Regions from separate parts of the Dichotomicrobium thermohalophilum genome, predicted to be linked through region 1. Evidence: predicted binding sites of a transcription regulator. Region 1 holds the regulator's gene; each other region holds the start of a gene.
The links. Region 1 encodes PhoB, which activates phosphate uptake and scavenging genes when phosphate is short. Its sites were predicted from a motif close to TGTCATNNANCTGTCAT; they were not measured.
Positions count from the first base shown of each region.

Region 2: BXY53_RS08375 (YdcH family protein) is a predicted target of PhoB. The motif match lies at 1,027-1,043, and genes of this name have one in related genera.
Region 3: BXY53_RS07235 (UDP-2,3-diacylglucosamine diphosphatase) is a predicted target of PhoB. The motif match lies at 1,049-1,065, and genes of this name have one in related genera.
Region 4: ugpB (sn-glycerol-3-phosphate ABC transporter substrate-binding protein UgpB) is a predicted target of PhoB. The motif match lies at 1,429-1,445, and genes of this name have one in related genera.

Region 1 covers NZ_QXDF01000002.1:49,075-51,268, forward strand. Annotated here, with positions in the region: gene BXY53_RS10225 (GcrA family cell cycle regulator) at 1-409, shown strand, start outside; gene phoB (phosphate regulon transcriptional regulator PhoB) at 458-1,171, opposite strand; gene phoU (phosphate signaling complex protein PhoU) at 1,195-1,929, opposite strand; gene pstB (phosphate ABC transporter ATP-binding protein PstB) at 1,977-2,194, opposite strand, start outside.
Region 2 covers NZ_QXDF01000001.1:1,808,264-1,810,457, forward strand. Annotated here, with positions in the region: gene hisS (histidine--tRNA ligase) at 1-621, opposite strand, end outside; gene BXY53_RS08375 (YdcH family protein) at 795-977, opposite strand; gene BXY53_RS08380 (YdcH family protein) at 1,333-1,542, shown strand; gene purE (5-(carboxyamino)imidazole ribonucleotide mutase) at 1,696-2,160, shown strand; gene BXY53_RS08390 (5-(carboxyamino)imidazole ribonucleotide synthase) at 2,153-2,194, shown strand, end outside.
Region 3 covers NZ_QXDF01000001.1:1,573,958-1,576,151, forward strand. Annotated here, with positions in the region: gene BXY53_RS07230 (glycosyltransferase family 4 protein) at 1-140, opposite strand, end outside; gene BXY53_RS07235 (UDP-2,3-diacylglucosamine diphosphatase) at 193-1,008, opposite strand; gene BXY53_RS07240 (hypothetical protein) at 1,221-1,802, shown strand; gene BXY53_RS07245 (patatin-like phospholipase family protein) at 1,804-2,194, shown strand, end outside.
Region 4 covers NZ_QXDF01000001.1:952,167-954,360, forward strand. Annotated here, with positions in the region: gene ugpB (sn-glycerol-3-phosphate ABC transporter substrate-binding protein UgpB) at 1-1,305, opposite strand, end outside; gene BXY53_RS14220 (helix-turn-helix domain-containing protein) at 1,490-1,642, shown strand; gene BXY53_RS14225 (LysR substrate-binding domain-containing protein) at 1,807-2,194, shown strand, end outside.

The sequences.
Region 1 (2,194 bases):
GCACCGGCTCGGGCTTTCCGGGCGCGCGGCAGAATCGCGGTTCCGCGCCGCTCGCATCAAGATGCGCCCGCGCAACCAGAAGCCGCGCGGCGGCTCCGGCGCGGCATTCCCGGTGCAGGGGAACGCGGCGCTGAAGGCGGAGCCTGGCGTGGCGCAGGCTTGGCCGGCGCCGGCCCGGCGGCCGAATCTTCGCCCGGTGGAGCAGCCGGAGTCCGAGGCGGGTCCGGTCGTTGGCCTGCTGGAGCTGCGAGAGAGCAGTTGCCGCTGGCCAATTGGCGATCCAGACCAGCCGGGTTTCGGATTCTGCGGCTGCCAGAAGGCGGAAGACGGTCCTTACTGCGAGCGCCATGCGGCGATGGCGTTCCAGCCGGCGGCGCGTCGTCGCCCGACGGAGAAAGAGGCGGCGTAAGGGGCGGGGCAAGGCGCCGCGCCGGGTCCCTCCCGGCGCGCGCCACCCTCACGCGCCGGTTCCGGTCTTTTTCGGGAGCTTCTCGCCAAACGCGTAGCCGGCACCGCGCACCGTGCGGATCGGGTCCTGATCGCGTCCGCGGTTCAATGCCTTGCGCAGCCGGCCGATATGCACATCCACTGTCCGCTCGTCGACGAACACGTCTCGCCCCCACACCCCGTCGAGCAATTGGGTGCGCGTGAATACGCGCCCCGGGCTTTCCATCATGAATTCCAGCAGGCGGTATTCGGTCGGGCCGATGCGCAACTCGCGCCCGCCGCGGAACACCCGATGCGCATCGCGGTCCATCACGATATCGCCGACTTCCAGCGTGTCCTGGAGCCGGCTCGGGCTGGTGCGCCGGAGGATCGCGCGCACGCGCGCCAAAAGTTCGGGCAGCGAAAACGGCTTCACGACGTAATCGTCCGCGCCGGTGGTCAGCCCCCGGATGCGGTCGGTTTCCTCGCCGCGGGCCGTCAGCATGATGATCGGGATGTTGCGTCCTTCGCGGCCTGTGCGCAGACGCCGGCACAACTCCAGCCCCGAAAGCCCCGGCAGCATCCAGTCGAGGACGATCAGGTCGGGCGTATCCTCCTCGACCGAAACCTCGGCATCCTCGCCGCGCGAGACGACCGTAACGTTGAAGCCCTCCGCCTCCAGATTGTAGCGGAGCAGCATGGCCAAGGGCTCTTCGTCCTCGACGACCAGAACCTTAGCTGACATTCCGCTCTGCCCCGGATACTACTCTAGCCGTTATCGTCGGAGTCTCCCGTCGCCTCAGCCGGCGACAGCAGGCTCGTGGTGTCGCTCTTCGGGCGGCCCTCGACCAGCGTCTCGCCGGTGATCATGAAAAAGGTCATCTCCGCGATGTTGGTGACGTGGTCCCCGATGCGCTCGATGTTCTTCGCGCCGAACAGCAGATGCGTGGACAACGTGATGCTGCGCGGATCTTCCATCATGTAGGTGAGCAGCTCGCGGAAGAGCGAGTTGTACATCGCATCGATTTCATAATCGTCCATCCAGACGCGCTTTGTCTTTTCAGCATCGCGCGTCGCATAGGCGTCGAGCACATCCTTGAGCTGCTGAAGGGCCTGCAGGCCCATATGCTTCAGGCCAAGCATCGCGCGCTTGGGCTGGGGCTCGCCGGCGATGGCGAGTGTACGCTTGGAGATGTTCTTGCCCAGATCGCCGATACGCTCTAGGTCGCCGGCGATGCGGATGGCGGTGATGATCTGGCGCAGGTCGAGCGCGACCGGCTGACGCCGTGCGATCATCAGTACCGCAAGCTCTTCGATTTCTTTTTCGAGCTGGTCGATGTTCTTGTCCCGAGAGATCACGTCCTCGGCCAGCTCCGGGGCGTTTTTCTCAAGCGCCTCAATCGCCTCACTAAGCAGTTGCTCGCACAGTCCTCCCATATGGGCAATCTTGGCATCAAGCGATTTAAGCTCTTGTTCGTAGGAGCTTACGGTATGCTGTTCCATGGGTCTGTGCTGCTCCTGTTATACTGAATGCCGCGTGGCTCAGGAATTTAGCCGAAGCGCCCGGTGATGTAATCCTGCGTGCGTTCATCTTTCGGATTGGTGAAAATCTGGTTGGTCTCACCTTCCTCCACCAGATAGCCGAGATGGAAGAACGCAGTCCGCTGAGATACGCGCGCGGCTTGTTGCATCGAGTGCGTCACTATGACGATGCAATAATTGCGGCGCAATTCGTCGATCAGTTCCTCGATCTTGGCCGTGGCGATCG
Region 2 (2,194 bases), on a different contig from region 1:
CCCAAGTCGGTCGTACTTGTCGATGGCGCGCAATACGGTCAGCCGCTTCTCAGGCGGGATGTCCGCCGCGTCCATGACGCCGTCGAGTACCTTGCGGCTGTTCACGCGGATCACGTAATCGCCGCGCTTGATGCCAAGCGCCTCCATGGCGTCGGCCGCGAGCATGCACATCTCCGCATCCGCCGCGACGTTGTCCGTCCCGACCGTATCGGCGTCGAACTGCATGAACTGGCGGAAGCGCCCCGGCCCCGGCTTCTCGTTGCGCCAGACCGGCCCGAGCTGATACCGCCGGAACGGCTTGGGCAGCGCGTCGTAATTCTGCGCGACATAGCGCGCCAGCGGCGCCGTCAGGTCATAGCGCAGGCTGAGCCACTGCTCGTCTTCATCCTGAAACGAGAACACGCCCTCGTTCGGCCGGTCCTGATCCGGCAGGAACTTGCCCAGCGCGTCTGTGTATTCAAAGGCCGGCGTGTCCAGCGGCTCGAAGCCATAGCGCTCGTAAACGGCGCGGATTTTCTCCGTCATTTCTGCGACGGCGCGCAGCTCCGCAGCCTCGACATCCCGCATACCCTTCGGCAGGCGGGCCTTCGGGCGCAGCGCCTTCTTGGTCTTTTTGCTCATCCCTGAAGAACGAAAATATGGCCTCTGTTGCGCTCCTTCTAGCCCATCAGTGCCCAGGCGGCAACACGCGCAGGCAGCAGAAACAAAAAGCGCCGTGGAAGGCAGCGGCCCTCCCGGCGCTCGGTCTGCGCTTTGCCTCTCAGCGCGATTTTACGGTCTGCGTGACATCCGCATTAAGCCGCCGAGTTCTGGCTCATTCGCAGGCGCTCCATCTGGTCCTTGATACGCAGCTTTTCGCGCTTGAGCGCCGCGACCTTCAAATCGTCATGAGCGGCGTGCGCCAGTTCGGCTGCGATCTGTTTCTCGAGCTCGCGATGCTTGCTCGCCAGACCTTCCAGATGCGCTTCCAGAGCCATACCAGCCTCCATGGTTGCATTGCGAAATATTTCGCGAAACGTGCTGAGTATGACAGATAAATGACACGGTGTCCAACGCATGCGCGTCCGGATGGCATTGAATGCAACTTCAGGTTGATAGAGCGTTGCGCCTTGTTTGAGCGTGCCCGATCAACGCAGTGAAGGGAGACAGCGGGGGGAACCGCTGCCTCCCCGGTCCTATCGAGAGGGATGCTCGATAGCCACCAATGAAAAATGCGCTTCGCGCGTTTCCGTCAAGCAACTCACAAGGGCATCGCCGCCGCGCCGGCTTGCCTTCACGCGCTTGAATGGCGATACTTGCGGCGTTCCGGCGGCGGCGTGAGCGAGAGTAACGATGCACGGCAGCAAGGAGGAGCCTGATCTGCGGCAGCGCCTGAGTGAGCTGCAGCGTGAACATCGCCAGCTCGATGCCCGGATTGCCGAGATGGAAAACGCCGCAGCCGTCAATCAGATCGAAATAACGCGGATGAAGAAGCGCAAGCTCTGGCTCAAGGATGAGATCGCACGGATCGAGGACCAGATTTTTCCCGACATCATTGCCTGAAGACGTGTTTGCGGAACCTGTGGAAACTTCGGCCGCGTCTTGCACGCCGGGCTACCGGTCCTATACTTCCGCCTTTTCAATCCGGTTTGGGCCAGTCAACCGCCGCACCGCGAACTGGACGAGGACGTGAGCCAAGCTATCGTCGGCATAATCATGGGCAGCCAGTCGGATTGGGCCACCATGCGCGCGGCCGCCAATCTGCTGGACCAGTTCGCTGTTCCCTATGAGACCCGCATCGTGTCGGCCCATCGCACGCCGAACCGGCTTTATGATTATGCCCAGTCCGCTCGTGATCGTGGGCTGAAGGTTATCATCGCGGGTGCCGGCGGCGCAGCCCATCTGCCGGGTATGACGGCGGCCATGACGCCTCTCCCTGTGCTCGGCGTGCCCGTGAAAAGCGCGGCGCTGTCCGGGCAGGACAGCCTGCTTTCGATCGTGCAGATGCCCGCAGGCGTTGCGGTGGGAACGCTGGCGATCGGTGAGGCCGGCGCGACCAATGCCGGCCTGCTCGCCGTGCAGATCCTGGCAGTGGAGGATGGGGAACTAGCCGCAAAGCTGGACGAATGGCGCGCCCAGCGCAGCGCCGATGTCGCGCAAACACCGACGGACGATGACTGAAGCGCTCCAACCCGGCAGTGTGATCGGCATTCTT
Region 3 (2,194 bases), on a different contig from region 1:
GGCATGCTGGGCCGGCTGTTCGGTGTCAGAAAGGCGATCTCATGGCCCATTGCCTCGGCGTACTTGGCGAAATGCTCATAGGTGCGCACCACGCCGTTCACCTGCGGGTGCCAGGCGTCGGTCGCCACAAGGAGTCGCATCGGCTGCTGCGTGTGGATATTCACGGCGGACCTGTCCGGTTTTGCCGAGTTGTCAGGCGGCTTTGGTGATGTCTTGCGGCTCCGCGGGCCGCCGCTGCTGCCCGGATACGTCCATCCAACGTATCATTTCAAGCCTGCCGTCCATGGTCTCGCCCACGGCGGTGCCGCTCTCGACCCAGTCGCCGGTATTGACGTAGAGGATGTCCTCGAACTGGCGCATCGCCGGGTGGTGGATGTGGCCACAGATGACACCATCGGCGTTCTGTCGGCGCGCCTCGCCGATCAGCGCGTTCTCGAAGTCGCCGATGTAGTTCACCGCCTTCTTGACCTTGTGCTTCAGGTAGCCCGAGAGCGACCAGTAGGACAGGCCGAAGCCGCGGCGCACCTTGTTGAAGGCCGTGTTCACGCCCAACGCCGTGACGTAAGCCCAGTCGCCCAGCAGCGCCAGCCATTTGACGTAGCGTATCACCACGTCGAATTCATCCCCGTGCATGACGAGAAAGCGCCGGCCGTCGGCGGTCTCGTGGATGTCATTGAGCTTGAACTCGACCCCGCCGAACTGCTGCCCGCAATAGGAGCGGAGGGCCTCGTCGTGGTTGCCGGGGATGAAGATCAGCTGCGAACCTTTGCGCACCTTCCGCAGCAGCTTCTGGATGACGTCATTATGCGCCTGCGGCCAATGCGGCACGCGCTTGATCCGCCAGAAATCGACGACATCACCTACCAGATAAATCGTGTCGGCGTCGAACTTGCGCAGGAAATCCAGTAGCGCCTCGGCCTGGCAAGCCTTGGTGCCGAGATGGATGTCGGACAGGAAAAGCGTCCGGTAATGTTTTGTTGGCTCCGCTGTCAGGGCTCGCTCCCGCACCTCAATTGATCCCGTTAACGCGTGAATGAAACCGATTCATGTTTCAGCCATGTGACAGCGCCTGTCCGTGTACTCGGCTGAGACCTTTTGTGCCGTTTCGTCCCAAAATCGCCGCAAGGCCGGGCCAGCGTCATCTCCGGTTGATCGGCGCCGCAAGCGCAAGTACGGCGCGCGGCGCAAGTGATGTTAATACGTGTCCTAGCACAATCCAGATGATCCGGCGATATCAAAGCATACGCGTGAACATCCTGCCGATTGCGGCCGCTTTCGCGCTGCTGACAACGTCCGCGACGAGCGCGCGGGCCGGCGAAATCTGCATCCGCTGCACCGCCCCCGAACAGACCTATCGCTGCGCCGTGGTCGGCAACGAGGTGCCAGCCGATTTGCGGCGCCGGGGCTTCTATTGTGCCTCGCGCATCGCGAAGGACGAGGGCCACGATACATGTGCGGCTGTGCGCAAGGAAACGCAATGCCAGGGCGTTCAGCGCAGCTATGTTTATGATCCGCACGCCGCGGTCCCCGGGCCGCTGGCGGATGAATCGCAGGCCGGGACAGAAGACGAAGCTGAGCGGACAGAGGACGATGACGGCCCGCCGAAAACGGTCGTCGATCTGACCCGCGAGACCGCCCGACAGACCGAAGAGAGCCTTGAGGAGGCTGCCGATCAGACCGTGGAGACCACGCGCGGCGTCGGCGAGCGCGTGCGTGACGCAGCCGGGACAGCGGCCACTGCCGTCGAAGAAGCGACCCGGACAACCATCAGATGCATCGGGTCCTTGTTTGATGATTGCTGACATGATGCGTCCGGCACTGCGCCGCGGCCTAAGAGCATTGATCGCGGCAGTTGCGGGCGCCGGGCTGCTGGCCCTAAGCGGCTGCGGGGCAACGCTTGAGAATCAGCCGCTCAACGAGGTCCTGCGCACCGAAGTGGCGCGGACCAAGTCCGCCAATACCGGGATGTCCGACACTCTGATCGGCCTGAGTTTTTCAGGCGGCGGTACCCGCGCGGCGGCGTTTTCCTTCGGCGTGCTCAAGGAGCTTCAGCGCACGCGCGTGGTGAACGGCAGCCGGGACGTGACCCTCGCGGGCGAGATCGACTTCCTGTCCTCGGTCTCCGGCGGCTCGGTGACGGCGGCGGCGTTCGCGCTGCACCGGGAGAAGACGCTGCGGGATTTCCGCGAGAAGT
Region 4 (2,194 bases), on a different contig from region 1:
GTTGGCGTCCTCGAACTCGCGCAGCAGGTCGTTACCGCGGTCGGCGGCGTTCTCCAGCGCCTCGGCAGCGCTCTGGTTGCCGGCCCACAGGTCTTCCAGCTCCTCGTTAATGATGTCGCGGATCTGGACGAAGTTGCCGAAGCGCAGTCCGCGCGAATTCGCGGTCGGCTCGTTCAACGACAGCTGCTTGATGGCGGTGTCGGTGCCAGGCTCTTCCTTGTAGAAGCCCTGTTCCTTGCTCAATTCGTAAGCGGCCGTTGTGATCGGCACATAGCCAGAAGACTGGTGCCAGTCAGCCTGCACCTCGGGCCGCGACATGTAGTCGAAGAACTCAGCCACGCCCTGGTACTCGCTGTCGTCGTGGCCTTCGAGCACCCATAGCGTCGCGCCGCCGATGATTGAGTTCTGCGGCTCTTCAGCGGCCTCGGTGTTTAGCGGCAGCATCGTCTGGCCGAACGCAAACTCCGCCTGGTCCTTGATCGAGGCGTAGTAGGCCGAGGAGTTCATCCACATCGCGCACTCACCACTGGTGAACAGCGACAGCGAGTCGCCGCGGCGGCCGCCATATTCGAACGTGCCGTCCTCAGTGCTGTCGGCGATGCGCTGCAGCAGGTTCGTCAGGCTTTCCGACTCGTCGATGACCAACTCGGTGTCGAGCCCAGCAAAGCCGTTCTGCTTCGTGCCAATCGGCTCGTTGTGCCAAGCCAGATAGTTCTCGATCATCACCCACGACTGCCAGCCGAAGGAGAAAGCGCAGTCGTGGCCGATTTGCTGCAGGGCCTCGCCGGCGGCGAACATCTCGTCCCAGGTGCTCGGCACCTCTTCGATCCCGGCCTGTTCCAGCAGGTCGGCATTGTACCACAGCACCGGGGTGGAGCTGTTGAACGGCAGCGACAGCAGCTCTCCCTCAGGCGTGGAGTAGTAGGAGCGTACGGCAGGGAGATAGGCGTCGGCGTTCCAGTCGATGTCAGCGTCTTCCATGAGCGCGTGAACCGGCTTCACGGCGCCTTCGGCGGCCATCATGGTGGCGGTGCCCACCTCGAAGACCTGCACGATGTGGGGCTGTTCGCCAGCGCGGAAGGCGGCGATCGCAGCGGTCATGGTCTCGGTGTAATTACCCTTGTAGATCGGCACCACCTTAAACTCATCCTGGGACTCGTTGAAGCCGGTGGCGATTTCCTCAACCTTCTCGCCGAGGGCACCGCCCATGGCGTGCCAGAACTGGATTTCGGTCTGCGCGGCGACGGGGCTGGCGCCCAGCGCCATCAGCGCGGCGATGGCCGTCGCGGAAAAGGTCTGTTTCATGAATGGTCTCCTCCGGGTCGTCGCGGAAAAGGTCTGTTTCATGAATGGACTCCTCCGGGTGGATCGGTATGAGGAGCCTAGGGAGTCGCGTGACTGAGTAGCGCCGCTCCAGCTATGTTTCAAATGAAGGTTTGATGACATAAACTATAACAAGATGTTATGCAGAAAGTGTTGGAGAGAAAGCATGGACGACCGCGCCGACCTGGGCGCCGAGGTGCGCCTGCGCCAGCTTGAGGCGTTCCAGGCGGTGGCCCAGACCGGAAGCTACACGCGCGCTGCCGGGCTCCTGAGGATTTCGCAGCCTGCGGTGAGCCGACTTGTGAATTCGCTGGCATAGGCAACGGGGCTGAAGCTATTCAACCGCGCCGCCGGCGTGGCCGAGCCGACGCCCGAGGCACGGTTGCTTCTGACCGAGGCGGGCCGCGTCCTTGACACGGTGGCGAGGTTCGAGCAGCTCCACCGCGACATCCTCGAACAGCGCGCCGGGCAGTTGCGCATTGCCTGCCGGGGTTCGCGACGACGCATCTGCCCGGGGTATTGGCCAGTTTTTTCAAGTCGCAGCCGCAGGTGCAGGTCACGCTGGAACCCGACCGGCCCGAGCGTATCCTGGACTGGATTATCGCGGAGAAATGCGACGTTGGCCTGACCGCGGACTTCCCCGGCCACCCTGCAGTGCATGCGCGGCGTATCCCGGTGCGCACGGTCTGCATCCTGCCGCCCGGCCACCCGCTGGCCGCGCAGGACGAGATCGTGCCTACCGACCTGCGCCATGAGCGCGTGATCCACACCAAGGCCGACGACCCCTTCTTCCAGTCGGTGCAGACCGCGTTCCAGCAATTTGGCGTGACACTCGCGACCGGGATGGAAACGCGCCAGTTCGGCGCCGCCT